One region of the Arhodomonas sp. KWT2 genome, then DNA from elsewhere that is predicted to be linked to it. Evidence: riboswitches for the same ligand, from Rfam matches in the RefSeq annotation. Region 1 holds a riboswitch; the other holds the start of a gene.
The links. Region 1 has a riboswitch for thiamine pyrophosphate ahead of ACEZHJ_RS11470 (sodium:solute symporter). Riboswitches for the same ligand answer to the same signal wherever they lie in the genome.

Region 1 (7,945 bases):
ACCACTGGCTCGAGCGTGGCGCCCGTCCGACCGAGAGTGCCGAGGGGCTGATCCGCAAGGCGCGCAAGGGCGCGGCCGCGGAGGCGTAACGACCCGGGAGGCGGCTGGTGCAGCGTGGCGCGCAGGATGACCCGCCCGTGGTGCTGGGCGAGATCGTGGGCGTTCACGGTGTGCAGGGCTGGGTCAAGGTGTATTCCTGGACCCGGCCGATGGATAACATCCTCGGCTTCACCGAGTGGCAGCTGCTCGACGATGCCGGCGCCGCGCGTACTCTGAAGCTGCGTTCGGGCCGGCAACAGGGCAAGGGCCTGATCGCGCATCTGGAGGGCGTCGAAGACCGCGATGCGGCGCGGGCGCTCATCGGGCGACAGATCGCCGTGCCCCGCTCGGCGCTGCCGCCGGCGGAAGAGGGTGAGTACTACTGGCACGACCTCGTCGGGCTCGAGGTCGTCAACCGCGAGGGCGTGGTCCTCGGCCGTGTCAGGCGGCTGATGGAGACCGGGGCGAACGACGTGATGGTCGTGGCCGGCGAGCGCGAGCGGCTGATCCCGTTCGTCGTCGACGTCTTCGTCCTCGACGTCGATCTCGGCGCGGGGCGCCTGGAGGTCGACTGGGACCCGGAAGACTGACGGTGCGCTTCGATGTCGTCACGATCTTCCCGGAGATGCTCCGGGCGATCACGGAATCCGGGGTGACCCGGCGCGCGGTGGAGCGCGGGCTGATCGAGATCGCCCCGCAGGACCCGCGGGACTACACGACGGACCGCCACCGCACGGTGGACGACCGGCCCTACGGCGGCGGTCCCGGCATGGTCATGAAGGTCCAGCCGTTGCGCGACGCGATACACGCGGCGCGTTCGGCGGTGCCGACGCCGGCGACGGTGGTCTATCTCAGCCCTCAGGGCCGGCCGCTGGACCAGGCGACGGTGAGCGAGCTGGCGCGGCTGCCGCGGCTCATTCTGCTGTGCGGCCGCTACGAGGGTGTGGACGAGCGCCTGATCGCCGCGGAGGTGGATCGCGAGATCTCGGTCGGGGATTTCGTGGTCAGTGGCGGCGAGCTGCCGGCGATGATGCTCATCGATGCGGTGAGCCGGCTGGTGCCCGGGGTGCTCGGGCATGTGGATTCCGCCGAGGAGGATTCCTTCACGGCGGGATTGCTGGACTGCCCGCACTATACGCGTCCGGAGTCCATCGACGGGCGCGACGTGCCGGCGGTGCTGCTCGGCGGCGATCACCAGGCGGTGGCGCGCTGGCGGCGCAAGCAGGCGTTGGGACGGACTTGGCTGCGGCGCCCTGAGCTGCTGTCCGGGCGGGAGCTGGACGGCGACGCGCAGGCGCTACTGGAAGAATTCATCGAGGAGTACCGAGGGGACTCGGAACGCTAGGGGTTTGTGGTCATGAGCAACATCATCAAAGAGCTTGAGCGGGAACAGATCGAAAAGTCCGGGCGCAGCCTCGACGCGTTCGCACCCGGTGACACCGTGCTGGTGAACGTCTGGGTCAAGGAGGGCAACCGCGAGCGTGTGCAGCCCTTCGAGGGCGTGGTCATCGCCAAGCGCAACCGCGGCGTGAACTCCGCGTTCACCGTGCGCAAGACCTCCCACGGCGAGGGCGTCGAGCGCGTCTTCCCGCTGCACAGCCCGGTGATCGAGAGCATCAAGGTCAAGCGCAAGGGCGACGTGCGCCGCGCCAAGCTCTACTATCTCCGCGATCGTCAGGGCAAGGCCGCCCGCATCAAGGAGAAGATCCGCACCAAGGGTGCGAAGCAGGGCGCCTGAGGCGCAACGCCCGTCCGTGTCCCCCGCGCCGGGGGGCGCGCGAGCGTGACGAAGGCCATCGGCACCCCGTGCCGGTGGCCTTTTTCGTGGCACCGCCGGATTTGCCATCGGCGCGGCTGCGCGCGAGAATCACCGACTCACCACAATCCGACCGTCGCCAGGGGAGTCCGTCACGGACTGAGAGTGCGCGCCGCGCAGACCCTGGAACCTGATCCGGATCATACCGGCGGAGGTAGCGCGACATGTACCTGACCCTTGCCACGCTCGGCGTGGCCCTCATCGCCTTTACCTGGATCGGCCTGCGTGCCCGTGCCACCTCGGCCGGGCTGGACGACTACGTCACCGCCCGCAACAGCCAGGGCGCGACCGTGCTGGGCCTGTCCTTCCTCGCCTCCGGCATGGGGGCATGGATCCTTTTCGCCCCGCCGGAGGTGGGCGCCTTCGTGGGGCCGGTGGCCCTCGCCGGCTATGCCGTCGGTGCCGCGCTGCCGTTCCTGGTCTTCGCGCTCTGCGGCCCGGCGATCCGGTCCCGGGTGCCCCAGGGGCGCAGCATCGGCGACTTCGCGGAGGCCTGTTACGGGACGGCGGTGCGGCGCTGGGTGGCGCTGATCTCCGTGCTCTACATGCTGTGCTTCCTCGCCGCGGAACTCACCGCCATCGGCGCGATCACCGCGCTGCTGTCGGATCTGGACGGCGGCGTGGTCGTGGTAGCCGTGGCGGTGGCGACCCTCGCCTACACCGCCGCCGGCGGACTGCGCGCGAGCCTGGAGACGGACCGCTGGCAGGCCTGGCTGCTGCTTGCCTTATTGGCCCTGGTGACCGGTGTCGCCCTGGGCGGGACGGGACGGCCGCCGGCGGCGTCGGCGATGCCCTCGGTGCCGCTGGCGGACGGCCTGGCGGTGGCACTGGCGCTGGTGCTCGCGGTGACCGCCGCCAACCTCTTCCACCAGGGCTACTGGCAGCGGGTCTGGGCCGCTCGGGACGCGCGTGTGCTCGGGCGCGGGGCGCTCCTCGGGGCCGGCACCACCGTCGTGGTGGTCGCGGTGATCGGTGCCCTGGGCATCGTCGCGGCGATGACCGGACTGTCCCTCGGCGATCCGCCGATCCCTTTCTTCGCGCTGCTCAATGCCGCCCCCGCATGGGTGACCCTGCCGGCGCTGGTCCTGGCGGTCACGCTGGTGGCGTCGTCCGTGGACACGCTGCAGAACGGCATCGCCTCGCTGGCGGTCACCGAGGCCCGCGGCCTGTCGCTCGGTGCGGCCCGCTGGGTGACCGTGGTGCTGATGGTGCCGGTGGTGGCCGTCGCGTTGCAGGGCCTGTCCGTGCTGCGACTGTTCCTCATCGCCGACCTGCTGTGCGCGACCACGGTGGTGCCGGTGCTCATGGGACTGTGGCGGCGGACCACGCCGGCCGCCGCGGTGGCCGGCACCGCCGCCGGTCTCGCGGGTTCCATTGTGCCGGGCTGGTGGCAGGGTGGCGGTCCCGTCGCCGGCCTCCATGCGGCCTCGTTCCCCGGTGGGGCGCCGACCCTGGGGCCTTTCGCCGGGGCGATGATCGCCTCTACGGCGGTCTGCCTGCTGGTGGCACTGCTCGTGCCCGGACGCGAGGCCGTCGCCCGGGCCTGAATGGTTCCGTGGCCGCCTTTCCGGGCGGCGGTTAGAATGGCGGTTTTTTCGACGGGGGAGTGCCCATGGCGGAGAAGACGGCCTACACGGTGGTGGACATGCACACGGCGGGCGAGCCGGTGCGTATCTTCACGGGCGGGTTGCCCGAGCTGGCCGGCGAGACCCTGCTCGATCGCCGGCGCGACGCGATGGATCACCACGACCACGTGCGCCGGCGCCTGATGCTGGAGCCCCGCGGGCATGCCGACATGTACGGCGTGTGGCCGACGCGGGCGAGCCATCCGGATGCCGCCATGGCGGTGCTGTTCACCCACAACGAGGGCTATAGCACCATGTGCGGGCACGCCACCATCGCCCTGGGTCGGTATGCGGTGGACCAGGGGCTGGTGACCCTGGGTCCGGACGGCGCCGACTTCGTGCTGGAGTGCCCCTGCGGGCCGGTCACCGTGCATGTGCACGCGGACGCCGATGGTGCCCCGGGGGACGTGAGCTTCGACAGCGTGCCGGCCTTCGCCAGCCACCTGGACGCCGACGTGACCGTGCCGGAGTACGGCCGTATCGCCGTGGACGTCGCCTATGGCGGGGCGTTCTACGTGATCGTGCCCGCCTCGCGGCTGGGGCTCGATCTCTTCGCCACCCCCTACGAGCAGCTGCTCCACGCCGCCCGCGCCATGACCGCTGCGGCCCGCGAGCAGCTCAGCGTGAGCCATCCGGACGCCGACGACCTCGGTTTCATCTACGGCACCATTCTCACCGACGACGTCCCGCCGAGCAGCGAGGCACCGAGCCACAACGTGTGCATCTTCGGCGGCGGGCAGGTGGATCGCAGCCCCACCGGCTCCGGCGTCACCGCGCGGCTCGCGCTCGCCCACGCCCGCGGGCTGATCGAGCCGGGACAGACGCGGACGTTCCGCGGCATCGCCGGGGTGGACTTCACCGCCGCGGTGCGCGGGGCCGCCGCCGACGGCAGCGTGGTCGTCACCGTGGGTGGCCGCGGCCACTACGTCGGTGAGGCGCGGTTCGTGGTCGAGGCCGGCGACCCGCTGGCCGACGGCGTCGCCCTGCCGGACGAGCTGTGGGGGCGGCGCTGAGCGCGCCCCCACTCATCCCTTGAGGGCCTCCCGGGGGGGCAGGTAGCGGTAGCCCAGCTCCTCGGCAACGGCGCGGTAGGTCACGTGCCCGCGGCAGACGTTGAGGCCGTCGAGGAGGTGCGGGTCCTCGGCCAGCGCCTGCGGGAAGCCCTTGTCCGCCAGGGCGAGGGCATAGGGCAGGGTGACGTTGTTGAGCGCGAGCGTGGAGGTGCGGGGCACCGCGCCCGGCATGTTCGCCACGCAGTAGTGGACCACGCCGTCGACGACGAAGGTCGGCTCGTCGTGGGTGGTGGGGTGGGAGGTCTCGAAGCAGCCGCCCTGGTCGATGGCGACGTCCACGAGCACGCTGCCGGTGCGCATGCGCGAGACCATCTCGCGACTGACGAGCTTCGGGGTCTCCGCGCCGGTGACAAGCACTGCGCCGATCACCAGGTCCGCGTCGAGGACCTGGTCCTCCAGGCTCTGGCGGGTGGCGTAGATGGTGGTCAACGCCGGTCCGAAGTGCGTGGCGAGGCGGCGCAGCACCCCGACGTCGCGGTCGAGCACGACGGTGTCGGCGCCCAGGCCGATGGCCATCGCGATGGCGTTCTCGCCGACCACGCCGCCACCGATCACCACGACGCGCGCCGGCGGTACGCCCGGAACCCCGCCGACGAGCACACCGCCGCCCCCGGCCGCCTTCTCCAGGCAGTGGGCGCCGGCCTGGATGGACATCCGGCCCGCGACCTGCGACATGGGCGCGAGCAGGGGCAGGCCGCCGTGGCCGTCCGTGACCGTCTCGTAGGCGATGCACACGGCGCCGCTGTCGACCAGGTCGTGGGTCTGCTCCGGGTCCGGGGCGAGGTGCAGGTAGGTGAACAGGATCTGGTCCGCCCGGAGCTGCCGGCGCTCCTCGCGCTGGGGTTCCTTGACCTTGACCACCAGCTCGGCCTCGGCATAGATGCGCTCCGGCGTGTCGCTGATCCTGGCGCCGGCGCGCTCGTAGTCCGCGTCGGCGTAGCCCACGCCGATGCCGGCGTCGTGCTCGACGAGCACCTCGTGGCCGTGGGCGACGAACTCGCGCACGCTGTCCGGGGTGAGGCCGACCCGGTACTCCCGGTTCTTGATTTCGCGTGGCACACCTACCTGCATGATCGCCTCCGCGCTAGTGTCGTGTCCGCTGCCGGCCGCCTCAGTGGGGCAGCTCGGCGTCCTTCATGCCCATAAGATAGAGGATTCCGTCGAGGCCGACGGTGGAGATCGCCTGGCGCGCCCGCTGCTGCACGAGCGGCTTGGCGTGGAAGGCGATGCCCAGGCCCGCGAGCTTGAGCATGGGCAGATCGTTGGCGCCGTCGCCCACGGCGATGACCTGGTCCAGGGTGATGCCCTCCTGCACCGCGATCTCCTCGAGCAGCGCGGCCTTGCGGCCGCCGTCCACGACCTCGCCGATCACCCGGCCGGTCAGTCGGCCGTCGGCGATTTCCAGCTCGTTGGCGTGGACGTAGTCCAGGTCGAGGCGCTGCTGGAGGTAGCGGCCGAAGTAGGTGAAGCCGCCGGAGATCACCGCCGTGCGGTAGCCCAGGGTGTGCAGGGTCTTGAGCAGTCGCTCCGCGCCCTCGGTGAGGGTGAGCCGCTGCGCGACGGCCTCCAGGGTGGTCTCCGGCAGGCCCTCGAGCAGGGCCACCCGCCGGGCGAGGCTCTCGCGGAAGTCGATCTCGCCGCGCATGGCCGCCTCGGTGACCGCGACCACCTGCTCGCCGACGCCGGCCTCCTTGGCGAGCTCGTCGATGACCTCCTGCTGGATCAGTGTGGAGTCCATGTCGAAGACCACCAGCCGGCGGTTGCGGCGGTAGAAGTTGTCCTCCTGGAACGAGATGTCCACGCCGAGGGCCTCGGAGATGCTGAAGAAGCTCGCCTTCATGGCGTCCGGGTCCCGGGGCGTGCCACGCAGGGTCAGCTCGATGCAGGCGCGGCTGCCGCCGTTGTCGTCGTGCAGCGCGCTGCGCCCGGTGAGGCGGACGATGTCCTCGATGTTCAGCCCCTGGTCGGTGATCACGTGGGCGATGCGTCCGATCTGCTCCGCGGTGACCCGGCGGCCGAGCAGGGTGAGCACCTGCCGTGGCGCCCCCTCGTGGGCGACCCAGCGCTCGTAGTCCTCCGCGGAGATCGGCGTGAAGCGAACGCGCAGATCCAGCTTGTGGGCCTCGTAGAGGAGATCCTTGAGCACCGGCGCGCTCTGCGCCTCGTCCGGGATCTTGATCAGTATGCCCAGCGCCAGGGTGTCGTGGATCATGGCCTGGCCGATATCGAGCACCCGGGCGCCGTAGCCGGCGAGGATGTCCATCAGTGCGGAGGTGATGCCCGGGTTGTCGTGCCCCGAGATATTGATCAGTACCACTTCGCTCATCGCGCGCGGTCCCGTCCTGCTGCGGAAAGCGCTCCATTGTAGGCCATGGGACCGGTCATTGCCCGGGTGGATTCGGGGCGGTGCGCTTCCAGTGCCATCACTGCCATTGGTATCTTGAGGGAATGACCGAGACATCCACCGAGGCGCTTCCCGCCGCCCTGATCGAGCTACTGGGCCGTGCCCGGCAGGTGCTCGCCCTGACCGGGGCGGGCGTGTCCGCGGCGAGCGGTGTGCCCACGTTCCGCGAGGCTCAGACCGGGCTGTGGGCGCGGTACGATCCGACCGCGCTGGCCACCCCGGAGGCGTTTTCCCGGGATCCGGGGCTGGTGTGGTCCTGGTATGCCTGGCGGCGCTCTCTGCTGGCGGGGGTGGAGCCGAACGCGGCCCACACGGCCCTGGCCTGCTGGCCGGGGCCGGCACGGCTGACCGTGGTCACCCAGAACGTGGACGGTCTGCACCAGCGTGCCGGCAGCGGGGACGTCATCGAGCTGCACGGCCGCATCGACCGGGACCGCTGCAGCGCCGGCTGCGCGGTGCGTCGTCCGGGGGCCACGGGTGAAACCCCGCCGGCGTGTCCGGAATGTGGCGCGCCGATGCGTCCCGACGTGGTCTGGTTCGGCGAGCCGCTGCCGGTGGCGGCGCTGTACCGGGCCGGCGTGCTCGCGGAGTCGGCGGACTGCGTGCTCAGCATCGGCACCTCGTCCCTGGTGCGCCCGGCGGCGGACTTGCCGTGGGCGGCGCTGCAGGTGGGTGTGCCGGTGGTGGAGATCAATACCGAAGCCACGCCGCTGACGCGGCAGGCGGACTGGTCGCTGCGCGGCGGTGCCGACGAGGTGCTGCCGCGCCTGGTGGCCGCACTCGGCGGCGGGCCTGGAGGATAAAGGCGATGAGCGATACCCGTGACAACGATACCCCGCAGGCACGGCTGACCCCGGAGCAGTACCGGGTCACCCAGCAGCACGGCACCGAGCCGCCGTTCTCCGGGGAGTACAACGACTTCAAGGGCGACGGCACGTTCCGCTGCGTGTGCTGCGGCGGGCCGCTGTTCGACAGCCGGGACAAGTAC
Region 2 (7,945 bases), on a different contig from region 1:
CTCGTCGCTGTCGCTCATGCTCCCCTCTCCGTGTTCCGGCTGCCTGCCGCCAGCGTAGTCCTTCCCGGACGTCGCGCACAGTCCCGGCGGCGGTTCACGGGCCGTCCGGGGCATGGCCGCCCAGGCGGGCGGTGATCTCACGGGCGGTGCGCGAGACCGCCGCGCCGAGCTCGTGCATGAGGCTGTCGGTGATCCGCGCCCTCGGGCCGGAGACCGAGATTGCCGCGAGTGCCGCGCCGGTCTCGTCGTGCAGGGTCGCGGCGACGCAGCGCAGGCCGATGGCGTGTTCCTCGTAGTCGCAGGCGTAGCCGCGCTCGCGGATCTCGGCGAGGTTGGCGTGCAGCCGCGCCGGGGTGTCCAGGGTGTTCTCGGTGACCCGCGAGAGCCCCCGGCGCTGGAGGATACGCTCCACCTCCGCCTCGGTCATGCCGGCGAGCAGCGCCTTGCCCACGCCGGAGGCATGCAGCGGTGCGCGGCTGCCGAGCCTGACGATCATGCGCATCATCTCCTGGGACTCGACCTGGGCGAGGAACACGGCGTAGCCCTCGTCCTGCACGGCGAGGTTGGCGGTCTCGCCGGTCTCCTCCATGAGCCGGTGGAGGTACGGGCGGGCGACGGCGACGTAGTCGCGGGCGCTGATGAAGCCGTTGCCGACGATGAAGGCGCGCACGCCCACGTGCCACAGCCCGAGCTCCTCGTCCTGCTGGACGAACTGCATCTGCTCCAGGGTGTGGAGCAGGCGGTGGGTGGTGGAGGGCGCCAGCCCGGCCATCTGCGAGACCTCGGAGAGCGTCAGCCCGTGGCCGGCGCCGGAGAGGGCTTCGAGGATGCTCAGGCCGCGGGTCAGGGACTGGCTCTGTGCGGCGCTTCGCCCGCTGGTGCGTGGCCGGCCGGTGGATCGTGTTTGTCGTTCCGCCAACGTCGTTCCCCGTGGAAGGATTTTCCACAATTGTATGCCATCGGGATGGCGGTGTGGGAGGCGGCGGCCGCCCCGGCGGGGGCGGCCGCACAGCGGTCAGCGGCGATGGTAGATCGCGCCGCCCTGTTCGCGGAAGGTCTGCGCCTTCTCGGCGAGCCCCGTCTCCAGGGCGCTGTCGGCGTCCAGGCCGCGCTCGCGGGCGAACGCCTGGACCTCCTGGGAGATGGCCATGGAGCAGAACTTCGGCCCGCACATGGAGCAGAAGTGGGCGACCTTGTGCGCCTGCTTGGGCAGGGTGGCGTCATGGAACTCCCGGGCGCGCTCCGGATCCAGCCCGAGGTTGAACTGGTCGTCCCAGCGGAACTCGAACCGTGCCTTGGACAGGGCGTTGTCGCGGATCTGTGCCGCCGGATGGCCCTTGGCGAGGTCCGCGGCATGGGCGGCGATGCGGTAGGTGACGATGCCCTCGCGGACGTCGTGCTTGTCCGGCAGCCCCAGGTGCTCCTTGGGGGTGACGTAGCAGAGCATCGCGGTGCCTTCCCAGGCGATGTTGGCCGCCCCGAGCGCGGAGGTGATGTGGTCGTAGCCGGGGGCAATGTCCGTGGCCAGCGGCCCCAGGGTGTAGAACGGCGCCTCGTGGCAGTGGCGCAGCTGCTCGCCCATGTTCTCGCGGATGCGGTGCAGCGGCACGTGACCCGGACCCTCGATCATCACCTGGGCATCGTGGCGCCAGGCGACGTCGGTGAGCTCGCCCAGGGTGCGCAGCTCCGCCATCTGGGCGTCGTCGTTGGCGTCGGCGATGGAGCCGGGGCGCAGGCCGTCGCCCAGTGAGAAGGCCACGTCGTAGGCCTTCATGATCTCGCAGATCTCCTCGAAGCGTTCGTAGAGGAAGGACTCCCGGTGGTGGGCCAGGCACCACTTGGCCATGATCGAGCCGCCGCGGGAGACGATGCCCGTGAGCCGGTCCACGGTCAGGGGGACGAAGGGCAGGCGCACGCCGGCGTGGATGGTGAAGTAGTCCACGCCCTGCTCGGCCTGCTCGATGAGGGTGTCCCGGAAGATCTCCCAGGTCAGGGCCTCGGCCTCGCCGTCGACCTTCTCCAGGGCCTGGTAGATGGGTACCGTGCCGACAGGCACCGGCGAGTTGCGGATCACCCACTCCCGCGTCTCGTGGATGTCCCGGCCGGTGGACAGGTCCATGATCGTGTCCGCCCCCCAGCGGGTGGCCCAGACCATCTTCTCCACCTCCTCGCCGATGGAGGAGGTCACCGCCGAGTTGCCCATGTTGGCGTTGACCTTCACCCTGAAGTTGCGGCCGATGATCATGGGCTCGCTCTCCGGGTGGTTGATGTTCGCCGGGATGATGGCCCGGCCCCGGGCCACCTCGTCGCGCACGAACTCCGGCGTGATGGTCTCCGGCAGGCTCGCGCCCCGGGGCTCGCCCGGGTGGCGGCGGCCCAGGGCGGGATCGTCGCGACTGGCCTCCAGGCGCTGGTTCTCGCGCACGGCGACGAATTCCATCTCCGGGGTGACGATGCCCCGCCGTGCGTAGTGCATCTGGGTGACGTTGGCGCCGCTGCGCGCCCGCCGCGGGGTACGTTCCGCGGGGAAGCGCCAGGTCGTCGTGCCGGCGTCGGCACGCCGCTCGCGGCCGTAGCGCGAGCTCAGATCGTCGAGGCGCTCGCTGTCGCCGCGCTCGGCGATCCAGTCCGCGCGTAGCGGTGCCAGACCCGCGCACAGGTCGATGGCGGCGGCCGGGTCGGTGTACGGGCCGGAGGTGTCGTAGACCGCCAGCGGCGGGTTGGGTTCGGGCCCGTTGCGGGTGGGCGTGTCCGCCTGCACGATCTCGCGCATGGGCACGCGCACGTCCGCACGGCGACCGCTGACGTGGATGCGCCGGGACCCCGGGAACGGCCGGGTCACGGCCTCGCCGAGGGCGGCCGCGGTGCCGCGGATATCGGTATCGGTGTCGTTCATGATGTGTCGCCTCTGCTCGCAGATAGTGAAAAGGCGACGAAAAGGGGGGAGGGAAGGTTGCACGTCCGCGATGACGGCGGACGCCGGCCGGTGGCCGGTGATGTGCAAAGCTCCCTGCGCCGGTACGAACCGGATCAGGTTCCAAGGGACTCTCTCAGCCCGGCATGCGTCGTCGCACCCGGGCACCCCCGCTTCTTCGTCCAGTAACGTCCCCGGCGCGGCCGGGGACTGTCACCGAGACTAGAACCGGCGTGTCTGCCGGTCAAATGCGGGTTTGATCTGGATCAATGCCCCTGTCGCCCCGTTGCGATGTGATCGTCCGGTCATGTTTTGAACGAGCGGAGGCAGTCATGGCCGTAGTCACGAACCAGTCCTGGGATCACCTCGAGTGCCCGGCATGTGCGGCGTGGCAGGTGGTGCCCCGTGGCGCGGCGGTGTCGCTGGAATGCCGCTGCGGCCGGCCGGATCCGGCGGCGCATCTGCGCCGGCCCGCGACCGGCTACGAGGTAATGCTTGCGAGTCAGCGCCGGTCGCTGTTGACCGTCCACGAGCCCGTGCCCGCGGGCGAGGGCCTGCGCGAGGCGGCCTGACCCGTTACCCGGTCCGGCGGGACCCTGCGCTACACTGGCGGTCCATTGCGGACCGCCGGTGAGTTCCCATGCCCCGTTTCGCCGCCAATCTGTCGATGCTGTTCACGGAGCGCCCATTCCCGGCGCGTTTCGAGGCTGCCGCCGCCGCGGGGTTCCGTGGTGTCGAGTGCCATTTCCCCTACGACTATCCGGCGCCGGTGCTCGCCGGCGCCCTGGCGGACAGCGGTCTGAGCCAGGTGCTGTTCAATCTGCCCGCCGGGGACTGGGCCGCCGGCGAGCGCGGGATCGCCTGCCATCCGGACCGCCGGGATGAGTTCCGGGCCGGCGTGGATACCGCGATCCACTACGCTCGCGCGCTGGCGTGCCCGCGGGTGAACTGCCTCGCCGGGCGGCTCCCCGGGGACGTCTCTGCGGAGTGCGCGCGGGAGTGCCTGGTCGACAACCTGCGCTATGCCGCGCCGAGGCTTGCCGACGCCGGCGTGCAGCTGCTCGTCGAGCCGATCAACACCCGCGACGTGCCGGGCTTCTTCCTCTGCCGCTCCGACCAGGCCCTCGGAGTGATGGACGATGCCGGCGTCGCCAATCTCGCGTTGCAGTACGACGTCTACCACATGCAGGTGATGGAGGGGGACCTGGTGCGGCATATCGAGTCCGCGTTCTCCCGCATCGGCCACGTCCAGGTCGCGGACAACCCGGGCCGCCACGAGCCGGGCACCGGGGAGATACATTACCCCTTCGTGTTCGAGCGACTGGACGCGCTCGGCTACGACGGCTGGGTCAGCGCCGAGTACGTGCCCCGCAGCGGTACCGCGGCCGGACTCGGCTGGCTGATGCCCTACCTCCGGGGGTAGGGCGGCGGGTCAGCGCCGGAGGATCTCGGCGAGGTCCACCGGGCGCTCCTCGTCGCTGAGCGCGAGCCGGGATTCCAGGGTGGAGAGGTGCTGGCGCACCAGCGTGGCCGCCTCGTCGCCGCGGCCCTCGGCCAGGCAGCGCACCAGCTCCTGGTGGTCGTCACCGAGGTAGCAGGCGCTCATCCCGGGGGCCTTGTACAGCGCGATCACGATCGAGGTGCGGATCACCAGCTCCCGGAGCATGCGGCCGAGCACCTCGTTAGGCGCGTTGTCCGCCAGGCACAGGTGGAAGGCCATGGAGTGGTGGACCCGGTCCTCCTGGCGGTCGCCGGTGTGGGCGGCGTGCTCGTCGCGGATGATCCGCTCGAGCCGCTCACGGGCATTGCCGCTGAGGCGGCCGGCGAGCTGGCGGGCCACCTCGCCCTCGACCAGCCGCCGGGCGTCGAAGATCTGCCGGGTCTCCTCGACGCTCGGGTGGGCGACCAGCGCCATCTGGTTGGGGCGGCGTACGATGATCTGGTCGGCCGTCAGGCGCGAGAGGGCCTTGCGGACCACCGAGCGGCTGACGCCGAAGAGCTCGCCGAGGGTGATCTCGGGCAGTCGTGTACCCGGTGGCAGCCGCTGGGTCAGCACCGCCTCGTAGATGGCGTCGTAGATGGCGTCGTCGGATGCGCGACGCCCGCGTCCGGGCGTTTCGAGGCCCGCCTGCTCCAGCGGTCGTGGCTCGCGTTGCTGCGCCATGGTCTCCTGCCGCGTCGGGATGTTTAGGGGTTACGGATACCGCTCGAATGTATCGGTTACCCCCGGGCCTCGCAAACGGTGGCGGCGCTCACGCGTGCGCCGCGATCCGCCGGGCGATGTCGTTGTGCCGGCGAACCAGTGCCGGGAGATCCACGTCCGTGAGCGCACCGTCGCGGCCCCGGAGCCGACCGTTGATCAGGCTGAGTGCGACCTGCGGCGGGCGGCAGAACACGAGCGCGGCGAGCGGGTCGTGGACCGCGCCGCCGGCGAGCGGCAGGGTGTCGAGTCGGTAGCCGACGATATCCGCGGCCATGCCGGGGGCAAGGCGGCCGATGTCATTGCGGCCGAGCACTGCGGCGCCGCCGCGGGTGGCGAGGCTCAGTGCCTCCACGGCGCCCATGGCGTCGGGACCGTCCACGAGGCGGTGCAGCAGCATCGTCTGCCGTGCCTCGCCGAGCATGTCCGAGCCGTCGTTCGATGCGGAGCCGTCCACCCCCAGACCGACACGGGCCCCGGCCCGGCGGAGGGCGCGCACCGGGGCGGCGCCCGAGCCCAGGCGCATGTTGGAGCTCGGGCAGTGCGCCACGCCGCAGCGGTGTGCGCCGAGGCGCCGGACCTCGTCGTCTTCCGGGTGCACCATGTGGGCGAACCAGACGTCCTCGCCGCACCAGCCCAGGTCCTCGGCGTATTCCACCGGGGTGCGGCCGAAGCGCTCGAGGCAGTAGGCCGTCTCGTCGCGGGTCTCGGCGAGGTGGGTGTGGCAGTGCACGCCGTAGTGCCGGGCCATCTCCAGGCTCTCGCGCATCAGCGTCTGCGATACGGAGAAGGGCGAGCACGGTGCCAGGGCGATGCGGGTCATCGCATAGTCCGCGTCGTCGTGATGGGTCTCGATCACCCGCTGGCTGTCGGCGAGGATCGCGGCCTCGGACTCGACCACCGAGTCCGGCGGCAGGCCGCCGTCCGATTCGCCCACCGACATGGACCCGCGCCCGGCATGGAAGCGCAGGCCCATCTCTCGCGCGGCGTGGACCTGGTCGTCCAGGCGGGCGCCGTTGGGCCAGAGATAGGTGTGGTCGGCGGCGGTGGTGCAGCCGGAGAGCATGAGCTCGGCCGCCGCGATCCGCGTGCTCACGTCCATCGCCTCCGGATCCAGGCGTGCCCACACCGGGTAGTGGCTCACGAGCCAGTTGAACAGCCCCGCGTCCTGCCCCGCCGGCAGGTTCCGGGTCAGGGTCTGGTAGAAGTGGTGATGGGTGTTCACCAGCCCGGGGATGAGGATGTGCCCGCGGGCGTCGATCACCCGGTCGGCATCGGTGCCGATGCGCGCCGCGGGTCCCACCGCGGCGATGCGGTTGTCCTCGATACGGATGCTGGCGTCGTGGAGCACGCCGCCGTCGTCGCCTTCCATGGTCGCGACGGCCGCGGCGTTGTCGAGGATCAGGCTCGTCATGCCGCTGTCACTCCTTGTTTCGCTCGATCCACGCGCCGAGGGCGGCACGCTCCTCGTCGGTGATGCCGGTGATGTTGCCGAGCGGCATGTAGTGGCTGTCGACGGCGACGCGCTTGATATCCGCGCGGTGTTTGCGGATCTGTGCGGCGGTCTCCAGCACGATGCCGGCGGGCGGGCTGGCGTATCCCGAGAATGAGGGCTCCGGGGCGTGGCAGGTGGTGCAGCGTTCGTCGATGATCGTGTGCACCTGCTCGAAGCTGACCTCGCTCACTGTCCCGCCGGTCCCGTCGCCCGTCAGCATCGAGCGGACCGGCGGGCTCAGAACGGCGACTACCGCGGCGAAGGCCAGCGCGCTCGCGGGCAGTATGAACTGCTTCGCCGCACCGGGCCGGTGACGGATGTTGAAGTAGTGGCGCACGGCCACGCTGATGATCGATACCGCCGCCAGGATCGCCCAGTTCCATGCCGCCGCGTAGGTGCCGGGGAAGTGGTTGCTGATCATGATGAACAGTACCGGCAGGGTGAGGTAGTTGTTATGGCGGCTGCGCAGCAGGCCGTTCTTGCCATAGCGCGGATCCGGCGAGCGGCCTTCCTCCATGGCCCGCACAAGCTCCTTCTGTGAGGGGATGATGACGAAGAACACGTTCGCCACCATGCAGGTGCCGATGGCGGCGCCCACGTGGATGTAGGCGGCGCGGCCGCTGAACACGGTGCTCAGCCCCCACGCCAGGAGCACGATGAGTACGGTGATCAGCGCCGCGAGCAGCCGCGGGCGCTCGCCCAGCCACCGGCAGAGGCCGTCGTAGACAAGCCAGGCGGCCACCAGCGTGGCGATGCCAATGGCCACCGCCTGCCAGGGCTGGAGGGCGGCGACCGCCGGATTGACCATCATCGTCTGTGCGTTGAGGTAGTAGACGATGATCAGCAGGGTGAAACCGCTGATCCAGGTGAAGTAGGCCTCCCACTTGAACCAGTGCAGGGTCTCGGGCAGCTGCGGCGGTGCCACCGCGTACTTCTCGACGAAGTAGAAGCCGCCGCCGTGCACGGCCCAGAGATTGCCGGCGATCCCCGCGGGCTTGCCCGTGCGTTCGAGGTTGTTCTCCAGCCAGTTGAAGTAGAACGACGCCCCGATCCAGGCGATGCCCACGATCAGGTGGATCCAGCGAACCAGCAGGTTCGCCCACTCCATCAGATGCGCTTCCATATCCGAGGGTCCCCGTGAGTCTCGTGCGGCCGGCGGTCTTTAACTGCCCCGGTAGGTGGTGTAGCTGTAGGGTGAGATGAGCAGCGGCACGTGATAGTGCTCGTCGGCATGGGCGATGCCGAAACGCACCACCACTTCGTCGAGGAAGCGGGGCGCGTCGCCGGGCAGGCCCAGCCGGTCGAAGTACTCGCCGACCTGGAAGACGAGCTGGTA

Region 2: linked by a shared signal. The riboswitch ahead of thiC (phosphomethylpyrimidine synthase ThiC) and the one ahead of ACEZHJ_RS11470 (sodium:solute symporter) in region 1 are both predicted to bind thiamine pyrophosphate.

What each region holds. Positions count from the first base shown of each region.
Region 1 covers NZ_JBHFPQ010000046.1:82,719-90,663, forward strand. The annotation lists gene rpsP (30S ribosomal protein S16) at 1-89, shown strand, start outside; gene rimM (ribosome maturation factor RimM) at 105-629, shown strand; gene trmD (tRNA (guanosine(37)-N1)-methyltransferase TrmD) at 632-1,384, shown strand; gene rplS (50S ribosomal protein L19) at 1,397-1,777, shown strand; TPP riboswitch at 1,927-2,030, shown strand; gene ACEZHJ_RS11470 (sodium:solute symporter) at 2,020-3,402, shown strand; gene ACEZHJ_RS11475 (proline racemase family protein) at 3,468-4,493, shown strand; gene ald (alanine dehydrogenase) at 4,506-5,624, opposite strand; gene serB (phosphoserine phosphatase SerB) at 5,665-6,879, opposite strand; gene ACEZHJ_RS11490 (NAD-dependent deacylase) at 7,002-7,760, shown strand; gene msrB (peptide-methionine (R)-S-oxide reductase MsrB) at 7,766-7,945, shown strand, end outside.
Region 2 covers NZ_JBHFPQ010000050.1:130,585-138,529, reverse strand. The annotation lists gene ACEZHJ_RS15410 (PilZ domain-containing protein) at 1-18, opposite strand, end outside; gene ACEZHJ_RS15405 (IclR family transcriptional regulator) at 95-919, opposite strand; gene thiC (phosphomethylpyrimidine synthase ThiC) at 1,016-2,896, opposite strand; TPP riboswitch at 2,991-3,096, opposite strand; gene ACEZHJ_RS15395 (hypothetical protein) at 3,247-3,486, shown strand; gene hyi (hydroxypyruvate isomerase) at 3,555-4,337, shown strand; gene ACEZHJ_RS15385 (GntR family transcriptional regulator) at 4,347-5,078, opposite strand; gene ACEZHJ_RS15380 (8-oxoguanine deaminase) at 5,167-6,528, opposite strand; gene ACEZHJ_RS15375 (urate hydroxylase PuuD) at 6,536-7,732, opposite strand; gene uraH (hydroxyisourate hydrolase) at 7,772-7,945, opposite strand, start outside.